Regions from separate parts of the Pseudoduganella sp. RAF53_2 genome, predicted to be linked through region 3. Evidence: predicted binding sites of a transcription regulator. Region 3 holds the regulator's gene; each other region holds the start of a gene.
What was found. The regulator sigma-54, encoded in region 3, starts transcription at its own class of promoters, with help from an activator protein. The targets are predictions, from matches to a motif close to TGGCANGNAANCTGCTTT.
Positions count from the first base shown of each region.

Region 1: AB4Z11_RS20825 (TorF family putative porin) is a predicted target of sigma-54. The motif match lies at 1,893-1,910, and genes of this name have one in related genera.
Region 2: AB4Z11_RS15825 (PEP-CTERM sorting domain-containing protein) is a predicted target of sigma-54. The motif match lies at 2,229-2,246, and genes of this name have one in related genera.
Region 4: AB4Z11_RS15520 (TldD/PmbA family protein) is a predicted target of sigma-54. The motif match lies at 1,060-1,077, and genes of this name have one in related genera.

Region 1 is NZ_JBFRDW010000387.1:2,577-5,606, forward strand. Features, by position in the region: gene AB4Z11_RS20815 (YifB family Mg chelatase-like AAA ATPase) at 149-1,459, opposite strand; gene AB4Z11_RS20820 (accessory factor UbiK family protein) at 1,529-1,777, opposite strand; gene AB4Z11_RS20825 (TorF family putative porin) at 1,982-2,749, shown strand; gene AB4Z11_RS20830 (P-II family nitrogen regulator) at 2,761-3,030, shown strand, end outside.
Region 2 is NZ_JBFRDW010000248.1:355-4,504, forward strand. Features, by position in the region: partial or broken gene AB4Z11_RS15810 (ATP-binding cassette domain-containing protein) at 1-21, shown strand, start outside; gene ftsX (permease-like cell division protein FtsX) at 18-932, shown strand; gene rpoH (RNA polymerase sigma factor RpoH) at 1,149-2,060, shown strand; gene AB4Z11_RS15825 (PEP-CTERM sorting domain-containing protein) at 2,281-2,832, shown strand; gene AB4Z11_RS15830 (hypothetical protein) at 3,014-3,451, shown strand; gene ggt (gamma-glutamyltransferase) at 3,458-4,150, shown strand, end outside.
Region 3 is NZ_JBFRDW010000050.1:7,148-13,659, reverse strand. Features, by position in the region: gene AB4Z11_RS05170 (cation:proton antiporter domain-containing protein) at 1-214, opposite strand, end outside; gene AB4Z11_RS05165 (KpsF/GutQ family sugar-phosphate isomerase) at 295-1,317, shown strand; gene AB4Z11_RS05160 (KdsC family phosphatase) at 1,317-1,856, shown strand; gene lptC (LPS export ABC transporter periplasmic protein LptC) at 1,866-2,462, shown strand; gene lptA (lipopolysaccharide transport periplasmic protein LptA) at 2,484-3,083, shown strand; partial or broken gene AB4Z11_RS05145 (LPS export ABC transporter ATP-binding protein) at 3,086-3,713, shown strand; gene AB4Z11_RS05140 (RNA polymerase factor sigma-54) at 3,723-5,204, shown strand; gene hpf (ribosome hibernation-promoting factor, HPF/YfiA family) at 5,272-5,631, shown strand; gene AB4Z11_RS05130 (enoyl-CoA hydratase/isomerase family protein) at 5,744-6,512, shown strand, end outside.
Region 4 is NZ_JBFRDW010000241.1:2,008-4,569, forward strand. Features, by position in the region: gene AB4Z11_RS15520 (TldD/PmbA family protein) at 1-1,006, opposite strand, end outside; gene AB4Z11_RS15525 (class I SAM-dependent methyltransferase) at 1,271-2,089, shown strand; gene AB4Z11_RS15530 (hypothetical protein) at 2,147-2,562, shown strand, end outside.

The DNA.
Region 1 (3,030 bases), on a different contig from region 3:
CGCACTGGTCTGCTGGAGCATCTTAAGCGCACCGAGCTGTCTTTTTGAAACCGCCTCTAAGAGTATTCGCTACAAGTCCTTCATTAAATATAAGAGGCGGCTCGGCTCAAGGTACGGGCCGTAAATGTTCTGTAACTATTTTGTGCGTTTATTTACGACGTTTTGTGCGTTTAATTATGAATTTGCGCAGGTAGCGCAGGATGGCGTCCGGCGTACAACGGCATTGCCCACTGGGGTGCCCAAGAAAACCGCAGGGACAAGGATTCATCGCGGCGATCAGCTGAAAGCGCGCAGGGAATTCAGCATGCCGCAGGGCCCGCGCGATGGTGACGTGTCCGGATTCCAGTGGCTCTCTGAGCACCTCAAGTACCTTTCTGTCGAACTCGGGTAATTCATCCAGGAATAAAACGCCACAGTGCGCGAGCGATATTTCGCCCGGCCTGGGCACAGTGCCGCCGCCAACCAGCGCCGCGCCGGACGCGGTATGGTGCGGCGCGCGAAAGGGACGAGTCTTCCAGCTGCTCAGGGAGAAGTTGCCGATCAGCGATTGGACAGCGGCGGATTCGAGTGCTTCATCATCCGTCATTTCAGGCAGCACCCCGGCGAAGCGTGAAGCCAGCATGGTTTTGCCCGCACCTGGCGGTCCGATCAGCAGGATCGAGTGCTGGCCGGCAGCGGCGACTTCGAGGGCCCGCTTGGCATGCTTCTGGCCCTTTACATCAGCAAAGTCGAGATAGGGTGAGGGCAGCGGCAATGGAGAGCCGATATAGCGCTCCAGTGGGAATACGGGCGGTGGTTCGCGCCGGCGGCGCTTATTTGGCCGGGGCGGGTTTGCATCAGCTTCGCCTCCTTCGGCGCCTTTGCCGCTTTCGTCATTTGCTGCGCTCGCCTCATCGCTCCAGCCTCGGCTAATGGACTCGGGATCGGTGGCGGTCGGCGTTCCGCCAAAGTGAGCGCAGATCTGAAGCAGGGTGGCTGCCGGATAGATTGCAGCGTCGCGTACCAGGGCTGCTTCCTCGGCGTTGGCGAGCGGCAGGATGAAGGCACGGCCGCTGCGCGCGGAATCCTTGTGCATGGCGTAGGTCATGGCCAGTGCGCCGCGGATAGGGCGCAGCTCACCCGTGAGTGAAAGTTCGCCTGCAAACTCGTAGCGGTCGAGGGATTGGGCAGATAGTTGACCAGAGGCGGCCAGAATGCCGAGTGCTATCGGCAAATCGAAGCGCCCGGATTCCTTCGGCAGGTCGGCAGGAGCCAGGCTTACCGTGATGCGTTGAGCGGGCATGTCATAGCCCGTGTTGAGGATCGCTGCGCGCACCCGGTCACGGGATTCTTTGACCTCGGTGTCGGCGAGGCCGACGATGTGGAACGCAGGTAAGCCGTTGGCCAGATGCACTTCCACTGAGACTTCCAGCGCCTGCATTCCGGCCAGCGCCCGGCTCTTGAGGACAGCGATGCTCATAGACCCTCCTGTGTGGAGGAATCGTAGAGCTTTTCGCCTCAAAGGAATTGAGGCGTCACAAAGGCGGGCTTATTTGTTGTCGTCGGCCAGCTTGGCTTCCAGTTCGGCCAGGCGCTGCTCGACCAGCTCCAGCTTGGCGCGGGTTTTTTCCAGCATCTGACGCTGGATATCGAATTCTTCGCGGGTCACCAGATCCAGTTTGGCGAAACCCTGGGTCATCATTGCCTTGACGTTCTTTTCGATGTCCTTGGCGGGCGAATTTTCGATGGCCTGATTGATCTTGCCCTGAAGATCATTAAAAAAATTGTTCATATCCATATGGTTTCCCGTGTGTGTGATGTGTGCGCACCACGCTGGTGCAACTGCGGCTTTATTTGGTGCGGCCGCTTGTCATAGCATCGGCTTATGCAGTTATAACACGCCCACAATGCGCTGGCACGTATTCTGCTACTGACAGGTAAAGCTTGCCGATTAAGCCTGAATTTTAAACCGCAATAAAAATTCACTCAAAAGGAAATCGCCATGAATCACCTGAGCAAGAACCTGACTCTCGCAGCCGCCATTGCCCTGGCAATGGCAACTATGGGGGCGGGCCTGGCCCAAGCGGAAGAACAAGCCGCTGCAGCACCGGAAGCAAAGCCGGATCATGAGATCTCCTTCAACGCCGCCGTAACCAGCGATTACCGCTACCGTGGTATTTCGCAAACCCGCCTGAAGCCAGCCCTGCAGGGTGGCGCGGACTACGTCAACAACCCGACTGGTCTGTATGTGGGTACCTGGGCGTCCACTATCAAGTGGATCGACGACGCCGGTGGCGACGACAAAGTCGAATGGGATATTTACTTCGGAAAACGCGGCGAAATTATGCCGGATATTTCCTATGACGTTGGCTTCCTGGCCTATATCTACCCCGACCACGGACTGACGCCCGCACCGACCACGAAGGAACTGTACGCCCAGATCGGCTACGGTCCCTTCGCCCTGAAGTATTCGCACTCGATCAGCAATCTGTTCGGTTTCGCTGACTCGAAGAACAGCGGCTACATCGATGGCATGTTCAATTACGACGTCTATGACGGTTGGACGGTGAATGCGCACGTTGGCCATCAGAAGGTCCACCACAACAGCGCGGTCAGCTACACCGACTGGAAACTGGGCGTAACCAAGGACTTCGGCATTGCCACCGTGTCCCTGGCCTACGTGGATACCAATACTAAGGCCTACATCGGGCCCTACAACAAAGATCTGGGCAAGGCAGCTGCCGTGCTGATGATTTCCAAGACTTTCTAAGCGAGGCCAGTATGAAAATGATTACCGCCATTATCAAGCCGTTCAAGCTGGACGAAGTGCGTGAAGCGCTGTCGGCCATCAACGTGCAAGGTATTACGGTCACCGAAGTGAAAGGCTTCGGCCGCCAGAAGGGCCACACCGAGCTGTATCGCGGCGCGGAATATGTGGTCGACTTCCTGCCAAAAACCAAGATCGAAGCGGCCGTGGATGACGCTATCGTCGAGCAGGCGATCGAAGCGATCGAAGGCGCAGCGCGCACCGGCAAGATCGGCGACGGCAAG
Region 2 (4,150 bases), on a different contig from region 3:
CTGATGAAGGAGGCCGCATGAGCGCCTTCTTCCGCCAGCACGCCTTCGCGCTCGGCGGCGCCCTAGTGCACCTGCGCCGCGCGCCGGGCTCTTTCCTGTTCAATATCCTGGTGGTGGCAATCGCCCTGGCTCTGCCCTTCATGGGCGTGACCCTGCTGGAAAACGTGCGCCCCATGTCCGAGCAAATGGCGGTCGAGCCCGAGCTCAGCGTGTTCATGAAGCAGGACACGCCGCGCGAGCAGTCAGCCGGCATTGCGGGCAATCTGCGTGCGATCAGCAAGGACGCCAGGATCGTCTTCGTGCCGCGTGAAAAAGCGCTGGAACAGCTGCATGCGAAGAGCGGGCTGTCCGACGTGCTCAACACACTGGGTGAAAACCCGCTGCCGGACAGCTACATCGTCAAGCTCAACGCCTACAAGAGCGCGGCCGAAAGCGCCCAGATCGATGCCATCGCCGACCAGATGCGCGCTCTGCCGGGTGTGGAATCGGTGCAGGTCGACTCCGCCTGGGTCAAGCGTCTGGCCGCCCTGCTGGGCATCCTGCGTCTGGCCCTGCTGCTGCTGGCTGCAACCCTGGGCACGGTGGTGATTGCGGTGGTATTCAACACGATTCGCCTGCAAGTGCTGACCCAGCGTGAAGAGATTCTGGTGTCCAAACTGATCGGCGCGACCGACAGCTTCATCCACCGCCCCTTCTATTACACGGGTGCTCTGCTCGGCCTGTGCGCGGGCGGGGTGGCGCTGGGGGCAGTGGCGCTGGCCCTGCGCCCGCTGAATACGGCAATTGCTGAATTTGCAAGGTTGTATGCCAGCGAATTCCAGCTGGTCCCGCTCGATCCCGTGTCCATGACCGCCCTGCTGGCCCTGTCAGCGATGCTGGGCCTGGTTGGCGCCTCGCTGTCCGTGCAGCGCCATTTGTCCCGCCTGAATTAAGTCCCTGCCGGGAGCGCGCGCCGCTCCCGGTGTCACAAGTGCGTTCTCGCACAGAGCCCATCCCCTTCCAGGTCTATCCTGCCTTTTATGGAGGAGCCTTTCCTCATAGCAGTATTGCTATCGCAATCATAGATTTTCCATGATTGGCACTCATCGAAGGAGAGTGCTAATATATGTTCAACCAGCAAGGCTTCAATTAAGTAAGAGTTAAGTTCCATGAGGCATGCTGTGACTATGAAAGATTCCCTTCGAAGCGAGGATAGAACTATGACCACGATGTCCGTACAAAACGCGTTGGTTCCACTTGGCAACATTGACGCCTATATTTCGGCAGTCAATCGCCTGCCTATGCTCTCGCACGAGGAAGAAGTACAACTGGGCCGTGACCTGAAGAACAAGAATGATCTGAAGGCTGCGGAGAAGCTCGTTATGTCTCACCTGCGACTGGTGGTGTCGATCGCGCGCGGTTACCTGGGCTATGGCCTGRCGCACGCCGACCTCATCCAGGAAGGCAATATCGGGCTGATGAAAGCCGTCAAACGCTTCGATCCGGACCAGGGTGTGCGCCTCGTGTCCTACGCCATGCACTGGATCAAGGCGGAGATGCATGAATACATTCTGAAGAACTGGCGCCTGGTGAAAGTGGCTACCACCAAAGCCCAGCGCAAGCTGTTCTTCAACCTGCGCAGCCACAAGCAAGGCCTGGACGCCATGTCGCCCGACCAGATCGACCAGCTGGCGAAAGCCCTGGACGTGAAGCGCGAAGACGTGATTGAAATGGAAACCCGCCTGAGCGGCCGCGATATTGCCCTGGAATCGCCAAGCGACGAGGAAGACGACAAGTTCTCCCCGATCGCCTACCTGTCTTCCGACAATACCGAGCCAACCAAGGTGCTGGAAGCCGAACAGGTGACCCGTCTGCAATCCGAGGGTCTGGAAACTGCCCTGTCCAAGCTGGACGCCCGCTCTCGCCGTATCGTGGAAGCGCGCTGGCTGGCCAACGACGACGGTTCGGGCGCCACCCTGCATACGCTGGCGGAAGAGTTCGGCGTGTCGGCCGAGCGTATCCGCCAGATCGAAGCGGCCGCGCTGAAGAAGATGAAGACTGCCCTGGCGGCCTACATCTAAGTTTTCGCTGATTTCCGGAAGGCGCCGTGCCGTAAGGCCCGGCGCTTTTTTTATTTTCTAAACAATATTGAACGCGGGTTACTATTTCGACTTACTAACTGTCGATATTTTTTACACCATGGTTTTCCAGAAATTTATAAGTCCTTGATGCAACACGCATTTCTCCGATGGCATGGCACTTGCTTGATGTAAAGCGAAGTCAATCACCCGGAGAAATACCATGATCAAACAAACCGCTCTCGCACTGGTCTGCGCCGCAGCCACCGGACTTGCGTCCGCAGCCCCACTTCTGCTGACCGATAATCTGTCAATTGCTGCTCACTGGAATAACGACAACGCGAACCCAGCCATGCGCGCCGCTGACCTGAACGGTTTGTCCACCCTCCAGGTCGACGCCGGCATCAATGGCGGCACGTTCGACTTCCTGTTCCCCCAGCCGGGCGGCAACCAGGATGGCACCCTGTACTATTTCTACCTGGACGGCACCCTGCTGACCCAGTCCAACGCTGCGGCGCCTGCTGGCTACACCAATTGGTACGACGACGTGGTGTTTACCGGCGGCGTGCACACCCTGGCGCTGAAAGTGACCACCCCAAACAAAAACGGCGGCAATTTCTCCATCCTGACCGACCTGCAAACCCCGGCTGCACCGCAAGGTCCGGGCGCAGGCGGTGGTGGCGCACCATCCCAGGAAGTGCCAGAGCCAGCTTCCCTGGCCCTGCTGGGCGCCGGCCTGCTTGGCCTGAGCGGTCTGCGCCGCCGCAAAGCATAACCACAACAAAAACAACAAAAACTGGCGCCCCTCCGTGGGCGCTTTTTTTTACCCCTACTTTAAGTTCCCTTATGCAATATCGAGTAACTGTCGGAAATCTTTACACCCGGGTCTGACTCATCAGTGCGCCGGCCTGGGTGGCACTTTGCTAAGATGAAAGCATGCCTTCAGGGAGGACATCATGAAACTGAGAGTCATTGGCACCTGCTTTGCGGGTTTATCCCTGGTCATTGCCGCCGCCTGCAGCGCGCCACCGGCCGGCACCGCGTCCCATCCCGCCCCCCGCACCAGCGAGAGTTATGTGCTGACGCAGGGCGAAACCGTCACACTGGCGCCATCCACCACACTCAAGCTCGAACGCATCAACGACAGCCGCTGCAAGACTGGCGCCGTGTGCGTGTGGGCCGGCTACATCAGCTACAGCTTCGTGCTGAACGATAAAAAAGGCAGCAGCAACTTCGTGCTGGCCGACGACATGCCGGGCGCCGCCAAAACCCTCACGCGCAACGGCCTGACCTTTACGCTGCAAGGGCTGGAACCGGCCGAACCGCCGGCTTTGAAAGCTCCGCCGCCAAATTATCGGGTAAGCTTGCGTGTAAATATTGCACAACCGATATAGTTGCCCATGAGCCCACAACGACGCGCCAGCACCCTCGTCTTCTCCATCATCCTTTCGCTGGCGCTCGTTGAGCCCGCCTCTGCCAAAAGCCCTATGGCGACCGGCACCGGCGGCGCCGTCGCGACAATCAGCGAGCAGGCATCGCAGTCCGCGCTGGCCATTCTGAACAAGGGCGGCAATGCGGTGGACGCCGCAGTCGCGGCGGCAGCTACGCTGGGCGTGACCGATCCCTTCAGCTGCGGCGTTGGCGGCGGTGGCTTCATGGTCATCTACCTGGCCAAAGAAAAACGCGTGATTACCATTGACCACCGCGAAGTGGCCCCCGCCTCGTTTGAGCCGACCGCGTTCGTGGACGCCAACGGCAAGCCCATCGATTTCGAAACAGCGGTGGCCAGCGGCATGGCGGTCGGCGTACCGGGCACCGTGCGCGGCTGGCATGAAGCACTGGACCGCTACGGCAGCATGTCCTTCAAGCAGGTGTTGGCGCCGGCAATCAAGGTCGCTTCGGATGGCTTCCGCGTGAATGCCAACTTCAGCCATCTGGTGCAGGGCAACGAGCAGAAATTCAGCTTATACCCTGCCACGGCCGCGCTCTATCTGCGCAACGGCAAGGCTATCCCAGCCGGCACCCTGCTACGCAATCCGGATCTGGCGAAGACTTACCAGCTGCTGTCCACTGGCGGCGTGAAAGCCTTCTAT
Region 3 (6,512 bases):
CCAGTCCGATGGAGAACATCAGGAACACCACCCCGAATTCGCCCAGCGAGTGGGTGGCTTCGCTCTCGGCGGCCAGGTTCAGGGCATTGGGACCGATCAGAATGCCGACTGCCAGATAGCCGAGCATCGGTGGCAGGTGCAGCATGCGGAAAGCGACCACGCCCAGCACGGCGCTGGCGAGCAGCAGGAGAGTCAGTTCGAGGGGCGAGAACATTTTGATCCTAGTCGACTTGGCACCGTTGTTTGTTGCGTCTGGCAAGTTTTTTGCTTTACCAATTCGGCTATACTTCCGGCATGAGTGTAACCGATGAAAAAACAATGCTGAAAGCTTTTGATGCCAAGACCGCAACCCGCGCACTGGAACTGGCGCGCGAGGCCCTGCAAATCGAGACGGACGCGCTGCGCGCCCTGCATGAACGCCTGGCGACCGACGAGTCCGTGGGCAAGGCCGTGTCGCTGTTGCTGAATTGCAAAGGTCGCGTCGTGGTGTCCGGCATTGGCAAGTCCGGCCATATCGGTCGCAAGATTGCTGCCACCCTGGCGTCCACCGGTACGCCGGCCCTGTTCGTGCACCCGGCCGAAGCGGCGCATGGCGACCTGGGCATGATCACGCCGGAAGATGCGGTGATCGCCATTTCCTATTCCGGCGAAGCGGCCGAACTGATGGCCATTCTGCCGGTCGTGAAGCGCATGGGCGGCGTGGTGATTTCGATGACCGGCAAGCCGGAATCGAGCCTGGCCAAGCTGTCGGACGTGCACCTGGACGTGTCGGTCGCCAAGGAAGCCTGCCCGATGAATCTGGCGCCGACCGCCTCCACCACCGTCACGCTGGCGCTGGGCGACGCGATCGCCGTGGCGCTGCTGGACCTGCGCGGCTTCAAGGAAGAAGACTTCGCCCGTTCGCATCCGGGCGGCGCCCTGGGCCGCCGCCTGCTGACCCATGTGCGCGACATCATGCGCACCGGCGACGCCATTCCGGCCGTGGGCCTGGATACCCGTCTGCCGGACGCGCTGCTGGAAATCACCCAGAAGGGCATGGGCATGACCGCCATCGTCGACGCGGACAACAAGCCGGTCGGCGTGTTCACCGACGGCGACCTGCGCCGCATGATCGAGAAGGTGCAGGATTTCGGCAAGGTGATCATCAAGGATGTCATGCATCTGAACCCGCGCAGCATCAACGCGGACAAGCTGGCCGTGGATGCCGTGGCCATCATGGAAGAATTCCGCATCAACCAGATGCTGGTCACCGACGAAGCGGGCAAACTGGTAGGCGCCCTGCACATCCACGACCTTACGCGCGCCAAGGTGATCTGATGAGCCGCCCCTACAATATGGACATCGTCAAGCGCGCCGCCAAGGTGCGCCTGATGATCTTTGACGTCGATGGCGTACTGACCGACGGCAGCCTGCATTACGGTGCCGACGGCGAGATGATGAAGACCTTCAATGTGCACGATGGCCTGGGCATCAAGCTGCTGCAGGAATCGGGTGTGCAGACCGCCATCATCAGCGCGCGCCGTTCGCCGCAGGTGACCGCGCGTGCCAAGGACCTCGGCATCGAATTCGTCCACCAGGGCGGCCACGACAAGCTGACGCCGTTCAAGGCCCTGCTGCAGCAACTGGGCCTGACCGAAGAGCAGGTCGGCTTCATCGGCGACGATGTGGTGGACCTGCCTATCCTGAGCCGCGTCGGTTTCGCCGTGAGTGTGCCGAACGGCCGCCCGGAAGTGCACAGCCGCGTGCATCACGTGACCCAGGCCAGCGGTGGCCGCGGTGCAGTGCGCGAGGTGTGCGAATTCGTGCTGCGCGCTCAGGGCAATTTTGAGCGCATCATGGCGCAATTCATGGTGTAAGGAAGCAGTATGCGCAACCAGAGGACCTCTCACCGTGTCAGGCTTTCGATCGGCATGATGCTGGCGCTGTTCGCAGCCGTCGGCACCTTCTGGCTGCTCGAACTGCTGAACCGCGAAGGCGAGGAAATGCAGGCGGCCGCCAAGCTCACGGAGCCTGACTACATCGTCGAGCGCTTCAGCTTTGTGCGTCTGAGCAAAGAGGGCAAGCCGGCGTATATCGTTTCCGGCGACAAGCTGACCCACCGCCCGATTGACGATTCGTCCGAGATCGACAAGCCCGTCGTGCGCAAGATCACGCCGGACCTGCCGCCAATGGACATTCACGCCAAAACGGCGCGCGTGGACGACAGCAATAGCCGCGTCAAGCTGGCCGGCAATGTGACCGCCGACCGCGCCGGCACCGAGACCGTAAAGAGCTTCAGCATGAAGACTGAAGCGATGACGATTTATCCGGACGAAGACCGGATGGAAACGGACCAGGCGTTCACCGCCACGTCCGGCAACGCCAAGCTGACAGGCACTGGCCTGAAGGTGAATAACGCCACCAGCCAGGCGGAAGTGAACCAGCGCATGCGCCTGGTGTATCCGCCTGCCCCTCAGCGTTGAGCAAGAATTTTCGGAGCATACATGAAAAAGAAACTGAGCAAGTTATTGCTGCTGTCCCTGCTGCCGCTGATGGGCCTGAACCTGGCCCGCGCGGAAAAGGCGGACTCCCTCAAGCCAACGGTGATCGAAGCCAATCAGGGCACCACGGATGAAGTGAAGCAGACCCGCACGCTGATCGGCGACGTGGTGCTGACCCGCGGCACGCTGCTGATGAAGGCAGGCCGCGCGCTGGTGACGGAAGATCCGCAGGGCTATCAGTACGTGACCTTCTGGGCGGCGCCGAACGCGCTGGCCACTTTCCGCCAGAAGCGCGATGGCGCCGGCGACCAGTGGGTCGAAGGCCAGGCCGAGCGCATCGAATACGACCAGAAGTCCGAACTGGTGCGCCTGATTTCCAAGGCCAAGGTCACGCGCCTGGAAGGCGCCAAGACCACCGATGAAGTTGAAGGTCCTTTCATTTCCTACGACAGCCGCAAGGAATTCTTCTCCGTGCAGAACTCCACCACGGGCGAGAGCAAGCAGGGCGGCGGCCGCGTGAAGATGGTGATCCAGCCTTCGCAAGCCAACGCACCAGCGCCTGCAACGCCGGTAACTCCAGCTACCACTCCGGCGGTCAAATGAATATGGCGGAGAACAATTGCAGCAGCACCCTGGTTGTCAAAGGTCTGCAAAAGACCTATGGCAAACGCCAGGTGGTGCATGACGTTTCGCTGCAGGTCGATTGCGGTGAAGTGGTAGGGCTGCTGGGACCAAACGGTGCCGGCAAGACGACGTCGTTCTATATGATCGTGGGACTGGTGGCATCCGACGCTGGCACCATCGATATCGGTGGCATCGATGTATCGAGCCTGCCGATTCACAAGCGCGCCACGCTGGGCCTGTCCTACCTGCCGCAGGAAGCTTCGGTGTTCCGTAAGCTGACCGTGGAAGAGAATATCCGTGCCGTGCTGGAGATCCAGTGTTGAGATTGCACGGGCTCTTGCCACTAACCCACGCTTCGTTCTTCTGGACGAACCTTTTGCCGGCGTGGACCCGATTGCCGTGATCGAAATCCAACGGATTGTGCGTTTTCTGAAGGAGCGCAACATCGGCGTCTTAATTACCGACCACAATGTGCGTGAGACGCTCGGCATTTGCGACCGCGCCTACATCATCAACCAGGGTTCGGTACTGGCTTCCGGCCGCCCTGACGACATTATTGCTGACGAATCCGTGCGCCGCGTCTACCTCGGCGAACACTTCCGGATGTAAGAAAGGCCCATGAAACAATCACTGCAACTGCGAACTTCGCAACACCTGGCGCTTACGCCGCAACTGCAACAGTCGATCCGCCTGTTGCAGCTGTCGACGCTTGAGCTGCACCAGGAGTTGGAGCAGCTGCTCAGTGATAACCCATTACTGGAGCGGCTGGACGATCCACTGGACAATTCCGTGCGCCTGCTGGCGGACGGCGCCATCAGCCAGGGCAGCGGCAATGGCGAAGCGCCGCCGCAAGAAAACGGCCAGGCTGCCAGCGAAGGCGGCGAGGGCGCGGAAGCACCTGCGGCCGACGGCGAGAGCTATGAAGGCAACGGCGAGGGCGATGCTGTTGACGACTGGAGCAATTCCTCCAGCAGCAAGTCGCCCGATGATGAAGACGGCCGTCCGCAACTGGAAGCCAGCGGCTGCACGCTGCGCGAGCATTTGCTGGAGCAGATGCGCGTGACCGTGCAGGAACCGCGCGACCGCGCGCTGATGGAAATCATCATCGATGCGCTGGACGAAAACGGCTACCTGGAAGAGCCGTTGGAAGAAATCCATGCGCGTCTGCCGGAAGAGCTGGAAATCGAACTGGAAGAATTGCGTACGTCGCTGGCGCTGCTGCAGACTTTCGATCCCATTGGCGTGGGCGCGCGCAATGCGTCCGAGTGCCTGGCGCTGCAAATCAAGCGCTTGCCGAACATCCCGCTGGTAACGCGCCGCATGGCGCTATGCATCGTCGAGAAGCACCTGGCCTGGTTCGCCCAGCGTGAATTCAACAAGCTGAAAAAAGCCCTCGACTGCGACGACGAAGACCTGCGTGAAGCGCAGGCCGTGATCCGCCAGTGCAATCCGCATCCGGGCGCTGAATTTGCGTCAGACGTGTCAGACTACGTGGTGCCTGACGTGATCGTGAAGAAGGGGCGCAACGGCTGGATCGTCATGCTGAACAATGATGTGATGCCGCGCCTGCGTGTGAATGCGCTGTACGCCAGCCTGCTCAAGCAGGGCAAAGGCGAGAGCCAGATGAGCGCACAGCTGCAGGAAGCCAAGTGGCTGATCAAGAATATGCGCCAGCGTTTCGATACGATTTTGCGCGTTGCACAAGCGATCGTTGAAAGGCAGAAGAACTTTTTCAGTCATGGTGCAGTTGCCATGAGACCCCTTGTGTTGCGTGAAATAGCTGATACACTGGGACTACACGAGAGCACTATTTCTCGGGTAACAACTCAAAAATATATGCTCACCCCGCATGGAATGTTTGAGTTGAAGTACTTTTTTGGCAGCCACGTCGCAACCGAAGCCGGGGGTGAAGCTTCCTCTACTGCGATCCGTGCGCTGATCGTGCAATTGACAGGAGCTGAAGACCCTAAAAATCCTTTATCCGACAGTAAGATTGCGGACATGCTGGGAGAACAGGGCATGGTGATTGCGCGACGTACTGTTGCCAAGTATCGCGAAGCTCTGAAAATTCCTCCCGTTAGCCTCCGCAAGTCTTTGTAGTGCACGGTTCCGCTGCACGCCACCAGCGTGTACGAACTAGTAAGCGACATCATCTTTAGGAGTGTGTATGAATCTCACCATCAGTGGACATCATGTCGAAGTGACCCCAGCGATTCGCGAGTACGTGCAGAACAAGCTGGAGCGGGTTAAGCGCCATTTCGATCAAGTGATTGATATTGCTGTCATCCTGACTGTAGATAACCTCACCGAGAAAGAAAAACGTCAAAAAGCGGAGATCAATCTGCGTATGTCGGGTAAGACTGTGTATGTGGAGAGCCTGTCGCAAGACCTGTATGCCGCCATCGATACGCTGATCGACAAACTGGACCGCCAGGTCATGAAGTACAAGGCCCGCGTCCAGAATCACAACCACGAAGCGATCAAGCATATCCCGGACACTTACGAAGCACCTGTCACCGTCATGTAAAGGAGTGGCGGGACAATCAAACTAAGGGCGCATCTGGCGCCCTTTTTTGCGCCCCGCGCCGCTGGCTGTGGCGCGATAAAATAAACAATATTAATTATTTAGTATCTTGTTCATGAGCGAATACGTCCACACCCAAGTCAGCAACGGCACCGGCTTCATCACCCTCGACCGCCCCAAGGCTCTGAACTCCCTTTCCCTCGACATGGTGCGCGCCATTACTCAGGCGCTGCTGGCCTGGCGCGAGGACGCAGACGTGGCTGCGGTGGTGATCCGCAGCAGCAGCGAGAAAGCGCTGTGCGCGGGTGGCGATATCCGCTTCTTCCACGATGTCGGCCAGAAAACGCCGCAGGGCGACAGCGCGCTGCTGGAAGATTTCTTCACCGAGGAATATGCACTAAATCATTTAATCCATTTCTACCCCAAGCCATACATTTCGCTGATGGACGGCGTGGTGATGGGCGGCGGCATGGGCATCGCGCAGGGCGGGCCGGATTGCGGCGTGCGCATCGTGACCAGCCGCACCAGGATGGCCATGCCGGAAGTGAACATCGGGCTGTTCCCGGACGTGGGCGGCAGCCATTTCCTGTCCCACGCGCCGGGCGCACTGGGCATGTGGCTGGGCCTGACCGGCCTGACCGTCGGCGCCGCCGATGCGCTCTACCTGGGGCTGGCCGATCATTTCGTGCCGGAAGCCGAATGGCGCACCCTGGGCGCGCTGATCGATGCTTCCCACGGTTCGGCTCAGCAGGAGGCCATCGCGGCCTTTGCAGCCCCGTTAAAGACCTTGGCGGGGCAAAGCGAACTGGAAGCTCAGCGTTCGCTCATCGATCGCCATTTCTCGGCCGGCAGCGTGACCGCCATCATGGATTCTCTGCGTGGCG
Region 4 (2,562 bases), on a different contig from region 3:
GCCACTTGTCCAGCGTCGCGAAGCTGGTACCGGCGTAGTTGGCCTCGTAGCCCAGCACGCGGTCCAGTTCCGTCGGGTGGCCGACGGATTCGTGGATGGTCAGCCACAGGTGTTCCGGCGACAGCACCATATCGTACTTGCCCGGTTCGACCGACTTGGCGGTCAGCTTTTCCTTGGCTTGCTTGCCTGCTGCACGGGCGTCTTCGATCAGGTCATAGGAACCGCGGTACAGCGTGGTCACGCCGCCGGCGGCCTTGAACTTGTCTTCCTTGCGCGCGTCCAGGTACTCGTAGCCCATGCCGACCGGCGTGGACAGGCCGGAGCGGCTGCGGAATTTGCCGGTGGTCTTGTCCACGGCGGTAGCGAAGAACGGCATCCACAGACGGTGCAGGTCCTGGTCGATGTAGGAACCGTCGGTCGATGCGAAGTACTTCTGCTGGTTCACCTGGAACAGCAGCGACTGGATGAAGGACGCGCCGCCTTCCATCGCGGCCTTGTTGCCGGCGATGAGCAGGTCCGCCTTTTCCTTGATCGGCACGGTGCGCCAGTCCTTCTTGAACGGCGTTGCCCAGGACACTTCGCCCACGCCCGGCGTTGGCGCCAGCTGCACGGCTTCGGTCTGCAGCTTGGAGTTGGCCTTGGCGATGGCGACGGCCTGACGCGCGGCGCCTGCCACGCCGTCCGGAGTCATGTCGCTGGTGGCGGCGAAGCCATAAGCGCCGTTGGCGATGACGCGCACACCCACACCTGCCGATTCCGTGTTGGTCACGTTCTCGATGTTCAGGTCACGGGTGGTGATGAATTGATTCAGGTAGCGGCCGATGCGCACGTCGCAATAGGTGGCGCCGGCTTGCGTGGCCGCGCCCATGGCGGTATCGGCCAGCATCTTCTTGAACTTCACTTCCACGGGCTTAATCAGCTCGTCGGCCGCGATGGCGCGTCCGTAAGGCATCAGCATGGCGGCAATCGCGCCACCGCTCATGTTGAGGAATGCACGTCGTTCCATAGTCTCTCCAGGGTTTTTGTTAGGTTCCTGACAGGCTTGCAGGAGTCACATCCTACGCAATTTTTGTGCCATTGTGTGGGTCTGTCTTACGGTTGCAACCACGGGGCCTCGCCTCGCTTATGCTGTCCGGCCAGTGTCCGCTGAGTGTCCGGCCTTGTCCGCATGCTGTCCGCGCGGACACTGGACAGTCCACCAATCTTGCATCATTATTATTTGAGCGAGGCGACCCACGGCGGCGTCGCCCGCCCTCAAGGAGACAAACGCATGAAACGATTCGTTCTCGCCGGCCTGCTGGCCTGCGGCTTCGTGGCCCATTCCGGTGCAGCCCTGGCCGACGATGCACTAAAAGCGGCCGTCGCCAGCCCGGTGCGCACACCCGCCAATATGCAGCGCGATGTGTACCGCCATCCGTATGAAACCCTGAACTTCTTCGGCATCAAGCCGAATATGACGGTGGTTGAGCTGTCGCCGGGCGGCGGCTGGTACACCGAGATCCTCGGTCCTTATCTGCATGACCAGGGCAAGCTGATTGCCGCCGGTTCGACGCCGGATTCGGCCAACGAGAATGTTCGCCGCGGTGCAGCACGATTCCAGGAGTTCCTGAACAAGCATCCGGACGCGCTGGGCAAGGTGCAAATGAGCGCCTTCGAACCGGGCAAGGGCATCTACAAATTCGGCCCTAAAGACAGCGCGGACATGGTGCTCACCTTCCGCAATATCCACAACTGGATCGAGACTGGCGACGACAATATGCAAAAGCTGTTCGCTTCTGTGTACGACGTGCTGAAACCGGGCGGCGTATTCGGCGTGGAAGAACACCGCCGTCCTTCAGCGATGGCGCAGGATGCAAAGGCCGACAGCGGCTATGTGCATGAAGCCTATGTGATCAAGATGGCCGAACGCGCCGGCTTCAAACTGGCCGGCAAGTCCGAGGTCAATGCCAACCCGAAAGACAACGCGGACCACGAAGGCGGCGTATGGGCACTGCCTCCGACCTACACCAATAAAGACAAGGACCGCGCCAAATATGCGGCCATCGGCGAAAGCGACCGCATGACGCTGAAGTTTGTGAAGCCTCAGTAAGTGCGTCTGGTTGCAAGCCTGCTGTTGTGCACCGCCGCCTGCTCTCATGCGGCGGAAATGACAGCAGGTATTCCCGAGCCGGGGCCGCGGCCGCAGTTTAACGAAAGGCCATGTGCCGCACTGCTTTCGTTCAAACCCGAGCCGCAGTCGTCCGGCGACGCGCCGTATGCCGCAACGGTCGAACATTATTTTGAGCAGACTCCGTCCGGCGCGGTACTGTTCAAGGCCATGCGCTCGGAAGCGCTGTGGTGGATACGCTCGGAGCGCGGCGTCACGCTGACCTCCCTGCTGACTGCCATCCACGAAACAAACCACGTCTACGATCTTGCGCTGAGCCGCTGCAATGGCGGCGACAAGACTTATTACTTTGATGGCGCCGTGTGGCGCACCGAGCTGCGCTTCGGCGATACGCCGCCTTATGCGATGGCGGAAAAATGGGTCCCGGCCAGCATGAAGGCCAGTCCGATCGGGCG